3 regions of the Streptacidiphilus sp. PAMC 29251 genome follow, and region 3 is predicted to be linked to each of the others. Evidence: riboswitches for the same ligand, from Rfam matches in the RefSeq annotation. Region 3 holds a riboswitch; each other region holds the start of a gene.
The links. A riboswitch is a leader RNA that binds a small molecule or an ion and turns the genes downstream of it on or off. The one in region 3 is predicted to bind cobalamin.
Positions count from the first base shown of each region.

Region 1: it holds a riboswitch for cobalamin, as region 3 does, so the genes downstream of both, ACXKR8_RS39465 (CbtB domain-containing protein) here and ACXKR8_RS35990 (cobalamin biosynthesis protein) in region 3, are expected to answer to the same signal.
Region 2: it holds a riboswitch for cobalamin, as region 3 does, so the genes downstream of both, ACXKR8_RS32275 (ribonucleoside-diphosphate reductase subunit alpha) here and ACXKR8_RS35990 (cobalamin biosynthesis protein) in region 3, are expected to answer to the same signal.

Region 1 is NZ_CM135725.2:8,321,302-8,325,897, reverse strand. Features, by position in the region: gene ACXKR8_RS39475 (aldo/keto reductase) at 1-452, shown strand, start outside; gene ACXKR8_RS39470 (CbtA family protein) at 469-1,341, opposite strand; gene ACXKR8_RS39465 (CbtB domain-containing protein) at 1,375-1,593, opposite strand; cobalamin riboswitch at 1,634-1,768, opposite strand; gene ACXKR8_RS39460 (DUF2470 domain-containing protein) at 1,794-2,555, opposite strand; gene ACXKR8_RS39455 (cobalt-precorrin-6A reductase) at 2,656-3,432, shown strand; gene cobF (precorrin-6A synthase (deacetylating)) at 3,399-4,193, opposite strand; gene ACXKR8_RS39445 (DUF4232 domain-containing protein) at 4,223-4,596, opposite strand, start outside.
Region 2 is NZ_CM135725.2:6,749,101-6,753,696, reverse strand. Features, by position in the region: gene mctP (monocarboxylate uptake permease MctP) at 1-886, shown strand, start outside; gene ACXKR8_RS32285 (histidine phosphatase family protein) at 1,016-1,780, shown strand; gene ACXKR8_RS32280 (hypothetical protein) at 1,790-2,578, opposite strand; cobalamin riboswitch at 2,743-2,869, shown strand; gene ACXKR8_RS32275 (ribonucleoside-diphosphate reductase subunit alpha) at 2,960-4,596, shown strand, end outside.
Region 3 is NZ_CM135725.2:7,606,361-7,610,956, reverse strand. Features, by position in the region: gene ACXKR8_RS36005 (alpha/beta hydrolase family protein) at 1-140, opposite strand, end outside; gene ACXKR8_RS36000 (NAD(P)/FAD-dependent oxidoreductase) at 345-1,772, shown strand; gene ACXKR8_RS35995 (hypothetical protein) at 1,916-2,140, shown strand; cobalamin riboswitch at 2,229-2,358, shown strand; gene ACXKR8_RS35990 (cobalamin biosynthesis protein) at 2,484-3,446, shown strand; gene ACXKR8_RS35985 (cobyric acid synthase) at 3,443-4,596, shown strand, end outside.

The sequences.
Region 1 (4,596 bases), 710 kb from region 3:
GGGCCGGGATGAACCAGTCCGCGCTGCTCACCCGCTTCGTCCGGGAGACCGACGTGGACGTGGTGCTACTGGCCGGCCGTTACACCCTGCTGGACCAGGACGGCCTGACCGAGCTGCTGCCGGAGGCCCAGCGGCGCGGCACCGGGGTGGTGGTCGGCGGCGCCTTCAACTCGGGTCTGCTGGCCGACCCGCGCCCCGGCGCCACCTTCGACTACTCCCCCGCCTCGGCCGAGCTGCTGGGACGCGCGCTGCGGATCAAGGCGGTCTGCGAACGCCACGGCGTGCCGCTGCGGGCCGCCGCGCTGCGCTTTCCGCTGGACCACCCCGCCGTCCGCAGCGTCCTGGTCGGCGCCCGCTCGGCGGCGGAGGCCGCCGACGCGGCGGCGATGATCGCCCGCCCCGTCCCGGCCGAACTGTGGGACGACCTGCGGACGGAGGGGCTGCTGGGCTGACGCGCCCAATTGTCCGTCAGAGCGAGACCGGCTCCGGCTGGGCCGGGGCGTTCGGCGCCTCGGCCGGCTCGCGGCGCGGGCTGAGCAGCCGCTCCGCCATCGGGCCGAAGACCAGGGCGATCACGGCCCACAGCAGCAACTGCGCGGCGACCGAGTAGAACCGGAACGAGAACAGCGTGTCCGCCGGGAAGCCGGGGAACACAATGGCGCCCTTGCTGTCGGTCAGCGGCAGCGGCGTCTCGGTCGCATGGTGGCCGAACTCCTTGACGTTGGCCGACAGTTCACCCAGCTGCGGCAGCAGGGCCATCACCACGCCGATGGCGACCGCGTAGGCGGCCAGCGCCAGCAGGGTGGCGTTCCAGTTGCCGAAGCGCGGCTGCAGCCGCTTGCCCAGCACCACCGCGCCGATCAGGAACAGCACCGAGCAGAGCACCATCGCCAGATAGAGGTTGCCCCGGACGTGGATGGTGTCGGGGTGGCCGATCGACGGCGGGTTGGCCGGGTACTTGATGAACGGCACGAAGTACATGCCGAGGAAGCCGCCGGCCGCCACCAGCAGCGCCAGGTTGCGGGGCTTCAGATTGCCGACCCGGCCCAGGCAGACCGCATAGGCGACAGCGAACAGCGCGCCCATGGCGATGCCGAAGAACACCATGCCGACACCGATGCCGATATTGGCCTGGATGGTGCGGCTGAAGATGTCGGGCCCGGCGTCAGGGACGGTGACCCCGGCCGCCTTGTCCAGGGCGTCCTGGGCCGCGTCGCGGGCGCTCTCGTAATTGATCGCGGTGTTGATGACGGGCTCGGCGAGGATCCGTGCGAACACGAACGCAAGCAGCCCGGCGACTGCGCCGGCGATGATGCCGCGCAGGATGAGTCTCTTCTCCATGTCCAGTTGTCCGTGCTTCTACTCGGCGGCGCGTCAGTGGCAGGGGAAGCCGAGGAAGTGGCGGGAGTCGTGCACGAACTCGTGGATGTGCATGTCGTTGCCGAACACGGAGTAGGCGCCCTGGTCAACGCCGATGAAGTAGTACACGGCCAGCGCGATCAGCGCGGTGCCGAACAGCCAGAGGACTGCCTTGGACACCGGGAGGACGACAGGTGTCGGTATCGCGACGGGGGGTGCGGTCAGACTGCTCATGAGTCGGAGCCTCCTTGAGTGGGATCGTGCGTCCCTCAGCGAATGGAGCGGAGTGATGGATGACTGTCTGACTTGCAGGCACCGTTCATCTGGATACGTCCGGTGTCCCGCTCACAGTGGCGCGACCGTGCTGGATTTCCACCAGCTTCCTCATGCCATCACTCAGGGTTGAGATTACGGACCTGTACGCAGCGCGTCAATCACGCCGGACGACCCGCGAGCAGCGCATGCAGCCGGTGCCCCACCTGCTCCGCGTCCGGCAATGGCTCGCCGAACGAGAGCCTGACGTCCTGATGGGAGTGCCGGCGGGTCAGCCGCAGCACGATTCCGTAGCGGTCGAGTGTGAGCGGACTCACGCTGACCACCGCGCGCAGCAGTTGAGGATCGATCAGGCCGAGCAGCGCGGCGACATGGTCCTGGTGGTCCTCGGCGAGGTGGATCAGCAGCGCCGACTCGACCGTCGCCAGCGGATCGGGCTCCACCCGCAGCAGCTCCGCCGGGTCGACCAGGGTGCTCGTCCCGGCGGTGGCGAGGGCCACCTGGCGCACGTCCAGCAGCAGCGACACCGTGCCGTCCGACTGCTGCGCACGGCGGGCGTTCCCGCCATGGCGGGAGGCAAGCAGGCCGGCCAGCCGCACCCTGGTCCGCACCCGGTCCCTGACCGCCAGCGGGGCGACATCGGTCCACTCCAGCACCAGCGGCAGCCCGCTGCCCTCCCCGGCCACCATCGCGGCCTCCCGGGCCAGCCTGCTGTCGGCCGGTACCCGCAGCCGCAGTTCGCCCCGCTCCACCACGACCAGGTCGGGGCCGAGGAGTTCATGCCGGCTGCCGTTGGCGACGGCGGTGAGCGAGGTCGCCCGCTGCAGCACGCTGCGCACCACCTCGGCCTCCGAGGGCTCATGCGCACGCGATTCCGCTGACTCTGCTGCTCGGCTCTCGGCGAGGTCCACGCGGCTCTCCATCCGTCCGGATCCATCTAGTTAGGCAAGCCTTACCTTATAGATTCTTCGCTTCCAGGCCAAGTACCCCTACGGTGTGGTCAGCGACAAGGGAGGTTCATCCATGTCTGCGCTCACCGCGGTGCTGGTGCTGGGCGGGACCGGGGAGGCGCGGCGGCTGGTCGGCGAGCTGGGGCGGGAGCCGGGGCTGACGGTGACCACCGCGTTGGCCGGGCGGGTGGCCGAGCCGCTGCCGCCCGCCGCCGGGGAGCTGCGGGTCGGCGGGTTCAACGGGGCCGAGGGGCTGGCGGCGTGGCTGCGGGAGCAGCGGATCGCGGCCGTGGTCGACGCCACCCACCCGTTCGCGGCGCGGATCAGCGCCAACGCGGCGCAGGCCGCGGCGGCGGTCGGGGTGCCGCTGCTGGCGCTGCGCCGGCCCGGCTGGACCGCGGTCGACGGCGACCGCTGGCACGAGGCCGGGTCGCTGGAGCAGGCCGCCGAGCTGCTGCCGGGTCTTGGGTCGCGGGTCTTTCTGACGACGGGTCGGCTGGGCCTCGCCGCCTTCGCCGGGCTGTCCGAGCTGTTCTTCCTGGTCCGATCGGTCGATCCGCCGCGGACGCCGCTGCCGGCCCGGAGCCAACTGCTGCTCGACCGCGGCCCGTTCAGCCTGGATGGCGAACGGGCGCTGCTGCGCGAGCACCGGATCGACGTCCTGGTCACCAAGGACAGCGGCGGCGCGGCCACGGCCGCCAAGCTGATCGCCGCGAGGGAGGCCGGGCTGCCGGTGGTCGTGGTGCGGCGTCCGGCGGCGGAGCCCGGGGTGGAGACGGTCACGGACGTGGCCGCCGCGGTCAACTGGCTTCGTGGTCAGCTGGCTTCGCGGGCTCGTCTGAGCAGGTAGGTGTCCATGATCCAGCCCTTGCGGGCGCGGGCCTCGGCGCGTACCCGCTGGATGGTCGGCGCGATCTCGGCGACGGGCCCGGAGAGCAGCAGTTCGTCCGGGGTGCCGATGTAGGCGCCCCAGTAGATGGTGAACGCCTCCGGCTCGGCGAGCCCGGCGTAGGCGTCGTGCGCGTCCAGCATCACCGCGACGTCGTCCGGGATGTCGGCGGGGGCCATCGCGGCGAGCCGGCGGCCGGTGGTGACCGTCACCGGTTGCCCGACCCGGTTCAGCGGGATCCGATGGCCGGCCGCGAGGGCGGAGACGCAGCTGATCCCGGGGACGACGGCGTACTCAAAGGCGGCCCCAGCCTCAAAGGCGACCTCGCCGCGGGCGAGGACCTCGTCCACCGCGGCGATGGTGCTGTCGTAGAGCGAGGGATCGCCCCAGACCAGCAGCGCGCCGGTGCCGTCGGCGGGCACCTCGTCGCGGACGAACGCCTGGTAGAGGTCGGCCCGGCGGGCCCGCCAGTCCCGGACCGCGGCGGCGTAGGCGGCCGGGGCCGCGGCGCGGTCCCGGTCCGGGTCGCCGGCCTGGACCACCCGGTGCCCGGGGCGGGCGTACTGCGCGAGCATGTCCTGGCGCAGCCGCACCAGATCGCTCTTCTCCTCGCCCTTGTCCAGGACCAGGAAGACGTCCGCCCGGCCGATGGCCTTGACCGCCTGGAGCGTGAGGTAGTCGGGATCGCCCGCCCCGATGCCGATGACAAGGAGTTTCTTCATGCCCGCGAGTCTGCCGCATGGGAGATCACCTACATCGTCGGGATCCCGGCGACGATCGGGTAGACCACCAGGGTCGGGCAGCCCGGCATCTGCAGGGCGACCTTGCTGGACGCCCTGGTGCCGGGCGGAGTGACCAGCAGCGCGGGGTAGTTGGGGCAGCTGGTGGCATTGCCGCTGGGGATGTCCACCCCGCCGATCAGCGCCGAGGCGAACCCGCCGGGGGCGAGCGTGACAAACGCCTCCTTGGCGGTGCCCAGGAAGCTGGAGGTGACCCGCTTGGCCTGGACGAGCTGCTTGCCGTTGGCGTCGAGCCCCGCCACACCCGGGAAGCCGTAGAGGGTGCAGGCCGCGTTGGAGGTGTTCTTGAAGACCACCCGCGCACCGACGTGGCCCGCGGCGGCAC
Region 2 (4,596 bases), 860 kb from region 3:
CAAGGGCTCGCTGATCCCAGGCCCCAAGGCGCAGTGGTCGTACGCGACGCTGGCGCTGGGCTCGGCGATGGCGCTGTTCATGTACCCGCACTCGGCGACCGGGGTGCTGGCCGCCAAGGACCGCAACACGATCCGCCGCAACCTGGCGATCCTGCCGGCCTACTCGCTGATGCTCGGGCTGCTCTCGCTGCTGGGCTTCATGGCGCTGGCGGCCGGCGTCGGCAAGGGCGTCAAGGGCTACAACGCCCAGCTCGCCGTGCCGCAGCTGTTCCAGCAGATGTTCCCGTCCTGGTTCGCCGGGGTGGCCTTCGCGGCGATCGGGATCGGCGCGCTGGTGCCGGCCGCGATCATGTCCATCGCGGCGGCCAACCTGTTCACCCGGAACATCTACCGGGAGTTCTTCCGCCCGGCCGCGACCCCGGCGCAGGAGACCAGGGTCGCCAAGATCGTGTCGCTGCTGGTGAAGCTGGGCGCGCTGGGCTTCGTGCTGGGCATCGACAAGCAGTTCTCGATCAATCTGCAGCTGCTCGGCGGGATCTGGATCCTGCAGACCTTCCCGGCCATCGTCAGCGGGCTGTTCTCGCGCTGGTTCCACCACTGGGCCCTGCTGGCCGGCTGGGCCGCCGGGATGGCCTACGGCACCTACGAGGCCTACGGCATCGCCGCACCCGGCAAACCCGGCTCCCACTTCGGCGGCAGCGCCGCCAACATCCCCGGCATCGGCCAGATCGGCTACATCGGCGTCACCGCCTTCGTCCTCAACCTCGCCGTCGCCGCCGTGCTCACCCTGGCCCTGCGCGCCGCCAAGGTGTCCGCCCTCCCCGACGAGACCACCCCCACCGACTACCTCACCGCCACCGCGCCCCTCCCGGCCCTCACGCCGTAGGGGGCTCGCGCCCCTCGCTCCCTGACGCACCACCTTTGCGCCCCCCTGACGGGCCGCCGCTCCCGCACACTGGAAGCGGCGGCCCGTACGCACCTCCGCGCCGGGCCGGACGACCCGCAGGGGGAACCCGTGGAGCTCACCGACCATCACCAGCGCAGCCAGCCCGCACCCGTCCCACCGCCGCCGCACACCGCCCTCCCACGCCCGCTCTCGCTGACCGTCACCCGGCACGGCCAGAGCACCGCCAACGCCGCCTTCGCCGCCGCCGAGGCGGCCGGCGCGCTGGACACGGGCATCACCTGCCGCGACGCGGACCTCAGCCTGACCACCCTGGGCCGGGACCAGGCCACCGCGCTGGGCCGCAGGCTGGCCGCCCGTACCGACGGGCCGCTGCCGCAGAGCCTCTGGGTCTCCCCCTACCTGCGGGCCCAGGAGACCGCCGAGCTGGTGGTCGCCGAGATCGACCGGGCCGGGCTGCCGCTGCCCTCGGTCCGCACCGACGAGCGGCTGCGGGACCGCGAGCTGGGCGTCCTGGAGATGGTCACCAAGGCCGCGATCGAGCTGTACCACCCGGCCGAGGCGGCCCGCCGCCGGCTGCTCGGCGAGCTGCGCTGGCGCCCGCCCGGCGGCGAGTCGCTGGCGGACGTCGCCCTGCGCTGCCGCAGCCTGCTCCGCGACCTCTACGAGGTCGAGGAGTCCCGCCGGGTGCTGCTGGTGGCCCACGACGCGGTGGTGCTGATGCTCCGCCACATCCTGGACGACCTGGACGAGGCGGCGATCCTCGCCGTGGACCGCGCGGGCGCGGTCGGCAACGCCTCGATCACCCGCTGGTCCCGCACCCCGTCCGGGCAGCTCGCCCTGGACTGCTACAACACCACCACCCACCTGGACTAGCCGTTGCGGCTAGTCACTGCTGCGGCGGCGCGAGAGCCGGACCAGGCCCGCGCCGCCGACCAGGGAGAGCAGCGCGGTGCCGGCGGCCGCCACGGTGGCCGCCGGGGCCCCGGTCTCCGCCAGCTGCGGCCGCTGCGGCCCGGTGCTCGGGCGGGGGTGCGGACGGGGCTGCGGACGGGGCCGGTGGGCCACCCGGAACAGGTGCGGGTCGGAGACCCCCACCGGCAGCGGCACGGTCTGCCCCTCCAGCAGCACCGGCTCGTAGCCGATCGCCAGGGTCAGCCACTGCCCGGTCGGCGCGCCGGTGGCGAACCGCATCCGCAGCGGCACCGTGGTCCGCGCCCCGGCCGGCAGGGTCAGCCCCTTGGCCGGTCCGGCCAGCCCCATCAGCACCCCGTTCTCGGCGACCATGGCCGACCCGTGCCAGCCGGCCTTGCCGCCCCTCCCCGCCTTCGCCTTCCACTGCAGCCGGACGTCGCCCTGGCGCAGCGGCCTGTTCCGGGCCCCGAACACCAGCACCGGGCGGACCGCCGCGCAGCGGGCCCCGGTGCTGTTCCCCGCCTTGAGCCCGAACCGGGACCAGGACCCGCCGACGTAGTAGACCTTGTGCAGCTTGTCGAACCTCAGCGCCAATGGCGGCTTCCGGAGGTTGGTGGCGTTCTTCCCGCAGATCTTCACCTGTGGCGCCGCGGCGGCGGAGACCGCCTCCGCCGTCCCGGCCGTGCCCAGCACCAGCAGCAGCCCCGCCGCCGCCCCGGCCCCGATCCCCCGCCGCACAGCCGTTCCCAGCACCGTCATCCGGTCCCGCCTCGCTCCCGCTCGCGCCGGGGAGCCTGACGCCCCCGCGACTACCCCCCGAATCTGACACACCGCCAGATGTCCCGCCTTCCGGCAGCGCTGGAGGGGTGACTCCGCGCACTCGCGACACTACATGTAGGGGTGCTTTCCAGAAGCACCCCTACATGTATGCTCGTTCTCGCTGTCCATGCAGGGGAACCCGGTGCGATTCCGGGACTGCCCCGCAGCGGTGAGCGGGTTGCTTCGTATGCGCCCGCGAGTCCGAGTACCTGCGGACAGCTCTCCCCGGCATGCCCCGGGGGGCGACGCACGTCCGGGCCTCGCGGGTGGGCCGGGGACGCGTTCCGTGCTGCGCTCCGCGCAGCGACGTCACGCTTCCTCATGCCTCCGGCAGCGGCCCGCAGCCGACCGGCCGCCAACGAGGAGCGCACAGTGACGATCACCGAGACCGCAGCAGCGACGACGACAGTCGCGCACCAGGGCGAGGGCCCGTTGGCGCCGGACAGCCCCGTCGTCCCCGACTCCCCCGGCACCGCGCTGCTGCGCACCCTCACCGAGCGCTCCCCCGACCTCACTGAGGTGGACCCCGGCCGGGTCGCCGCCGCCGCCCTGCGCGGCCGCAGCTCCATCGCCGACTACTCCGAGCTGCGCGGCCTGGCCATCGAGGCCTCCGCCGCGCTGATCGCCGAGGACCCGCAGTACTCCCGGCTGGCCGCCCGGCTGCTGGCCGAGGAGATCCGCGAGGAGGCATCGGGACAGGGCGCCACCTGCTTCGCCGCCTCCATCGCGGTCGGCCACCGCGAGGGCCTGATCGGCGACACCACCGCCGCCTTCGTGGCCGCCCACGCCGAGGCGCTGGACGCGGTGGTCGACTTCACCGCCGACGACCGCTTCGAGTACTTCGGCCTGCGCACGGTCTACTCCCGCTACCTGCTGCGCCACCCGATCACCCGTCAGGTGATCGAGACCCCGCAGCACTTCCTGCTCCGCGTCGCCTGCGGCCTCCAGGTCGGGGACGGTACGGAGTCCGTCGCCGAGGTGGCCGAGCTGTACCGGCTGATGAGCCGTCTCGAGTACCTGCCCTCCTCCCCCACCCTGTTCAACTCCGGCACCCGGCACCCGCAGATGTCCTCCTGCTACCTGCTGGACTCCCCGCTGGACGAGCTGGACTCGATCTACGAGCGCTACGCCCAGATCGCCCGGCTCAGCAAGCACGCCGGCGGCATCGGCCTCTCCTACAGCCGGATCCGCTCCCGGGGCAGCCTGATCCGCGGCACCAACGGCCAGTCCAACGGCATCGTGCCGTTCCTGCGCACCCTCGACTCCTCGGTCGCCGCGGTGAACCAGGGCGGCCGCCGCAAGGGCGCGGCCTGCGTCTACCTGGAGACCTGGCACGCGGACGTCGAGGAGTTCCTGGAACTGCGCGACAGCACCGGCGAGGAGGCCCGCCGCACCCACAACCTGAACCTGGCGCACTGGGTCCCGGACGAGTTCATGCGCCGGGTGGACGCCGACACCGAGTGGTCGCTGTTCTCCCCGGGCGACGTCCCCGAGCTGGTGGACCTGTGGGGCGCCGAGTTCGACGCCGCCTACGCCAAGGCCGAGGCGGCCGGGCTGGCCATCCGCACCCTCCCGGCCCGGGCCCTCTACGCCCGGATGATGCGCACCCTGGCGCAGACCGGCAACGGCTGGATGACCTTCAAGGACGCCTCCAACCGCGCCGCCAACCAGACCGCGCTGCCGGGCCGCACGGTCCACTCCTCCAACCTCTGCACCGAGATCCTGGAGGTGACCAACGACGGCGAGACCGCGGTCTGCAACCTCGGCTCGGTCAACCTGGGCGCCCATGTGCTGCCGTCCGGCGAGATGGACTGGGAGCGGATCGACTCCACCGTCCGCACCGCGGTGACCTTCCTGGACCGGGTGGTGGACATCAACTTCTACCCGACCCCCGAGGCCGGGGTGTCCAACGCCCGCTGGCGTCCGGTCGGCCTGGGCGTGATGGGCCTGCAGGACGT
Region 3 (4,596 bases):
GCCGCGGCGGGCGCGGCGCCGCCGGGGCGCACCGAGTAGTCGGAGACCACCCGTCCGGCGACCAGGGCCGCCGCGCCGGTCCCCACGGCGAGGGCGCCGGCCCCCACGGCGGCGGCGGTCGCGCTTCTTCCCCAGCCCATGTCGCTCCCCACGGTTGCTCCCACACCAGGCCACTGCCCGCTCCACCCCATCCCAATGCCGCCGGGGCCGGTGCGCCAGTGGTGCGCGGCCATCCGGACGGGGTGTACGACTCGGCCGGCCGCACCTGACACAGTGGGCATTGCCGCTGGTCCGGGGCGTGGGTAGCGTGCCGGGCACCATTCCCGGCTCGGAAGCAGGTCCCCGTGGGCACGACCGCCACCGCCAACGGCAGTGTCTCGTTCTGGTACTCGGCCATCGGACTCCCCACCCCACGCCCCGCTCTGGACGGCTCGGCCGAGGCCGACGTCTGCATCGTCGGCGGCGGCTACACCGGTCTGTGGACCGCGTACTACCTGAAGCAGGCCGACCCCGGGCTCCGGGTCACCGTCCTGGAGCAGCGCTTCTGCGGCTACGGCGCGTCCGGCCGCAACGGCGGCTGGCTCTACAACGGCTTCGCCGGGCGCGGGGCCTTCGCCCGCAGCTACGGGAAGCCGGGCGCGATCGCGATGCAGCAGGCGATGAACGGCTCGGTGGACGAGGTGATCGCGGTCTGCGCGGCCGAGGGCATCGACGCGGACATCGTCAAGGGCGGAGTGATGGAGGTCGCCAGGACCCCGGCCCAGCTGGAGCGGCTCAAGGCCTACGTCGAGAACGAGCACTCCTTCGGCGAGACCGACCAGCTGCTGCTGAGCCCGGCCGAGGCGGCCGAGCGGATCACGGTGGCGGGGACCCTCGGCGGCAGCTGGACCCCGCACGGGGCCAGGATCCAGCCGGCCAAGCTGGTCCGCGGGCTGGCCCGGGTGGTCGAGGCGATGGGGGTCACCGTCCACGAGGGCACCACGGTCACCGAGATCGTGCCGGGCGGCTCGGGGGCGCCGGCCAAGGCGGTGACCGCGCGGGGCACCGTGTCGGCCCGGTTCGTGCTGCGGGCCACCGAGGGCTTCACCGCGGCGCTGCGCGGCGAGAAGCGGTCCTGGCTGCCGATGAACTCCTCGATGGTGGTCACCGAGCCGCTGCCGCCCGCGTTCTGGGAGGCGGTGGGCTGGGACGGGCGGGAAACCCTGGGCGACATGGCGCATGCCTACATGTACGCGCAGCGGACCGCGGACGACCGGATCGCGCTGGGCGGGCGCGGCGTCCCGTACCGCTTCGGGTCGCGGACCGACAACGACGGGACGACGCCGCAGCAGACCGTCGACCAGCTGCGGCAGATCGTCATGGACTTCTTCCCGGCGGCGGGGTCCCTGGCTGGTGACGTGCGGATCGACCACGCCTGGTCCGGGGTGCTCGGGGTGCCCAGGGACTGGTGTTCGACCGTGGACCTGGACCGGACCACCGGGCTCGGCCTGGCCGGCGGCTATGTCGGCAGCGGCGTCACCACCACCAACCTGGCCGCGCGGACCCTGCGCGACCTGGTGCTGCGGGAGCTGGGCAGCGGCGGTGACACCGAACTGACCGGGCTGCCCTGGGTCGGGCACCGGGTCCGGGCCTGGGAGCCCGAGCCGCTGCGCTGGATCGGCGTCCACGGCATGTACGCCGCCTACTACGCGGCGGACCGGCAGGAGCGGGGCGGGCGGGCCGGCGCCTCGCCGATCGCCAAGGTCGCGGATGTGATCTCCGGGCGGCACTGAGGCGGGTGCTGCGGGGCGGCACTGACTCTGCGGAGTCGGCCCGGGACGCTCCGAGATGCGGATCAGGCAGCTTTGGCGGACGCTGGAAGCCGGGGGGAAGCCGGTATTCGGAAGACCGCAGCACTCGACACCTTGGGGTGCCCATGCCTGTCCTTCTGTGCCTGATCACCGCTCCACTCGGCCTCGCCGTCCTGCTCGGCATGTCCTGGTTCGAGGACCATGTCCTGCGCCCGCCCACCAGCCCGGCCGACCGGGTGGTGCGACACGAGAAGTCGGTGGAACTGCTGCGGGTCGTCCGCGCTCCGCTGCAGCTCCCTGCCGCCGCCTCCCCGCCCGCGCTGCCGCAGAGCAACGACTCCGCAGCCTGAGCAGGTCCGGCCCGGCTGCCCTGAGCTGTGTTGACGGTCGGTCCGGCGGCGTGGTGGGATCGAGCGCAAAGCTGTTCGGAGGCATCGAGAGGAAGTCCGGTGACGGAGGGAGCACCCTCCTAGTCCGGCGCGGTCCCGCCACTGTCACCGGGGAGCGTCCCCGGCGTTCTGAGGAATCAGAGCGCCGGGGACGCGTCGATCCGGGAGCCAGGAGACTCTCGCCCCCGGTTCGTCGATCCAGGGCGCGGACCCTGAGTGAGGACATCCACGCCATGCGCGCTGCCCTGCCGCCACCACCTCCCGGTGCCGTCCCCTTCCCTGCGCAGCCACCCCGCTGACCGCCGTGCGCGCAAGCGCGGGCGCAGGCGCCACAGCACTCGGTCTGGTTCTCGGCCACGCCGCCGACGCCGCCTTCGGCGATCCCCGGCGCGGGCATCCGGTGGCTGGATTCGGACGTTCGGCGGGCGCCGCGGAGCGGCTGCTCTGGCGGGACCGCCGGGACGCCGGGGCACTGTTCACCGCGCTCTGCGTGGGGACGGTGGCCGCCGCCGCGACCGTGGCCGACCGTACTGCCGCCCGCTCCGGCACCGGGCGGCTGCTGCTCACCGCCGCCGCGACCTGGACCGTGCTCGGCGGCGCCTCGCTGGTGCGCGAGGCCCGCACCATCGGCGCCTCGCTGGAGGGCGGGGACCTGGCGGCAGCCCGGGAGCGGTTGCCGTATCTCTGCGGGCGTGATCCGCGTGAGCTGACCGAGCAGGAGGTCGCCCGCGCGGTGGTCGAGTCGGTGGCCGAGAACACGGCGGACGCGGTGGTGAACGCCCTGGTCTGGGGCGCGGTCGCGGGCGTGCCCGGGCTGCTGGTCTTCCGTGCGGTGAACACCCTGGACGCCATGGTCGGCCACCGCTCGCCGCGTTATCTGCGCTTCGGCTGGGCCTCGGCCCGGCTGGACGACGTGGCCGGCTGGCCCGGCGCGCGGCTGACCGCGCTGCTGACCGTCGCCGCGGCCGCCGCCGGGGGGCGGCGGAGCGGCGACGCCTGGCGGGTGTGGCGGCGGGACGCTCCCGCCCACCCGAGCCCCAACGCGGGGCAGGCCGAGGCGGCCTTCGCGGGGGCGCTGGGGGTGCGGCTGGGGGGAACCCTTCGCTATGGCACCCAGGTGCAGCACCGGGCGGTGCTGGGGGCGGAGTTGCGTCCGGTGGCAGTGGGGGACATCGAACGGGCGTGCGTACTGTCGCGGCGGGTCGGGTTGTCGGCGGTCGTCGCCACGGCCGGGCTGAGCCTGCTACTGCGAAGGGGACGGCGATGAAGGGCGCACTGCGGGGGTCGCTGCGGGGGTCGCTGCTGGTCGCGGGGACCACCTCGGACGCCGGAAAGAGCGTGGTCACCGCCGGGATCTGCCGCTGGCTGGCCCGGCAGGGGGTCGCCGTCGCACCGTTCAAGGCGCAGAACATGTCGCTGAACTCCTTCGTCACCACCGACGGCGCCGAGATCGGCCGGGCGCAGGCCATGCAGGCGGCGGCGGCCGGGGTGGAGCCCGCGGCGGCGATGAACCCGGTGCTGCTCAAGCCGGGGGCGGACGGCCGCAGTCAGGTGGTGGTGCTGGGGCAGGCGGTGGCCGAGGTCGGCGCGCTGGACTATCGCGAGCGCAAGCCCGCGCTGCTGCGGATCGCCCTGGACTGCCTGGCCGACCTGCGCGAACGCTATGACGTGGTGGTCTGCGAGGGGGCCGGCTCCCCCGCCGAGATCAACCTGCGCGACCGGGACATCGCCAACATGGGCCTGGCGGTGGCGGCTTCACTGCCGGTGGTGGTGGTCGGCGACATCGACCGCGGCGGCGTCTTCGCCGCCATGTACGGGACGCTGGCGCTGCTGTCGGCCGAGGACCAGCGCCACCTCTCCGGCTGGATCGTCAATAAGTTCCGTGGCGACGTCCGGCTGCTGAAGCCGGGTCTGGACATGCTGGAGCAGCTGACGCACCGTCCGTCGCTGGGGGTGCTGCCGATGCTGCAGGGGCTGTGGCTGGACGCCGAGGATTCGCTGGACCTGGCCGGTCTGGTGGACCGGGCCCCGAGCGGGGCCGCGGTCGGCGGCGAGGTGCTGCGGGTGTCGGTGGTGCGGCTGCCGCGGCTGTCCAACTTCACCGATATCGACGCGCTGGCGCAGGAACCCGGTGTGCTGGTGCGCTGGGCGACCCGTCCGGAGGAGCTGGCGGACGCCGACCTGGTCGTCCTGCCGGGGACCAGGGCCACCGTGGCCGACCTGGCCTGGCTCCGGGAGCGCGGGCTGGACGCGGCGCTGGCCCGGCGGGCCGCCGAGGGGCGCCCGGTGCTGGGGGTCTGCGGCGGCTACCAGATGCTGGCCCGGAGCATCACCGACGAGGTGGAGTCGCGGGCGGGCACGGTGGCCGGGCTCGGGCTGCTGCCGGTGCGGGTGGAGTTCGCGCTGGCCAAGACGCT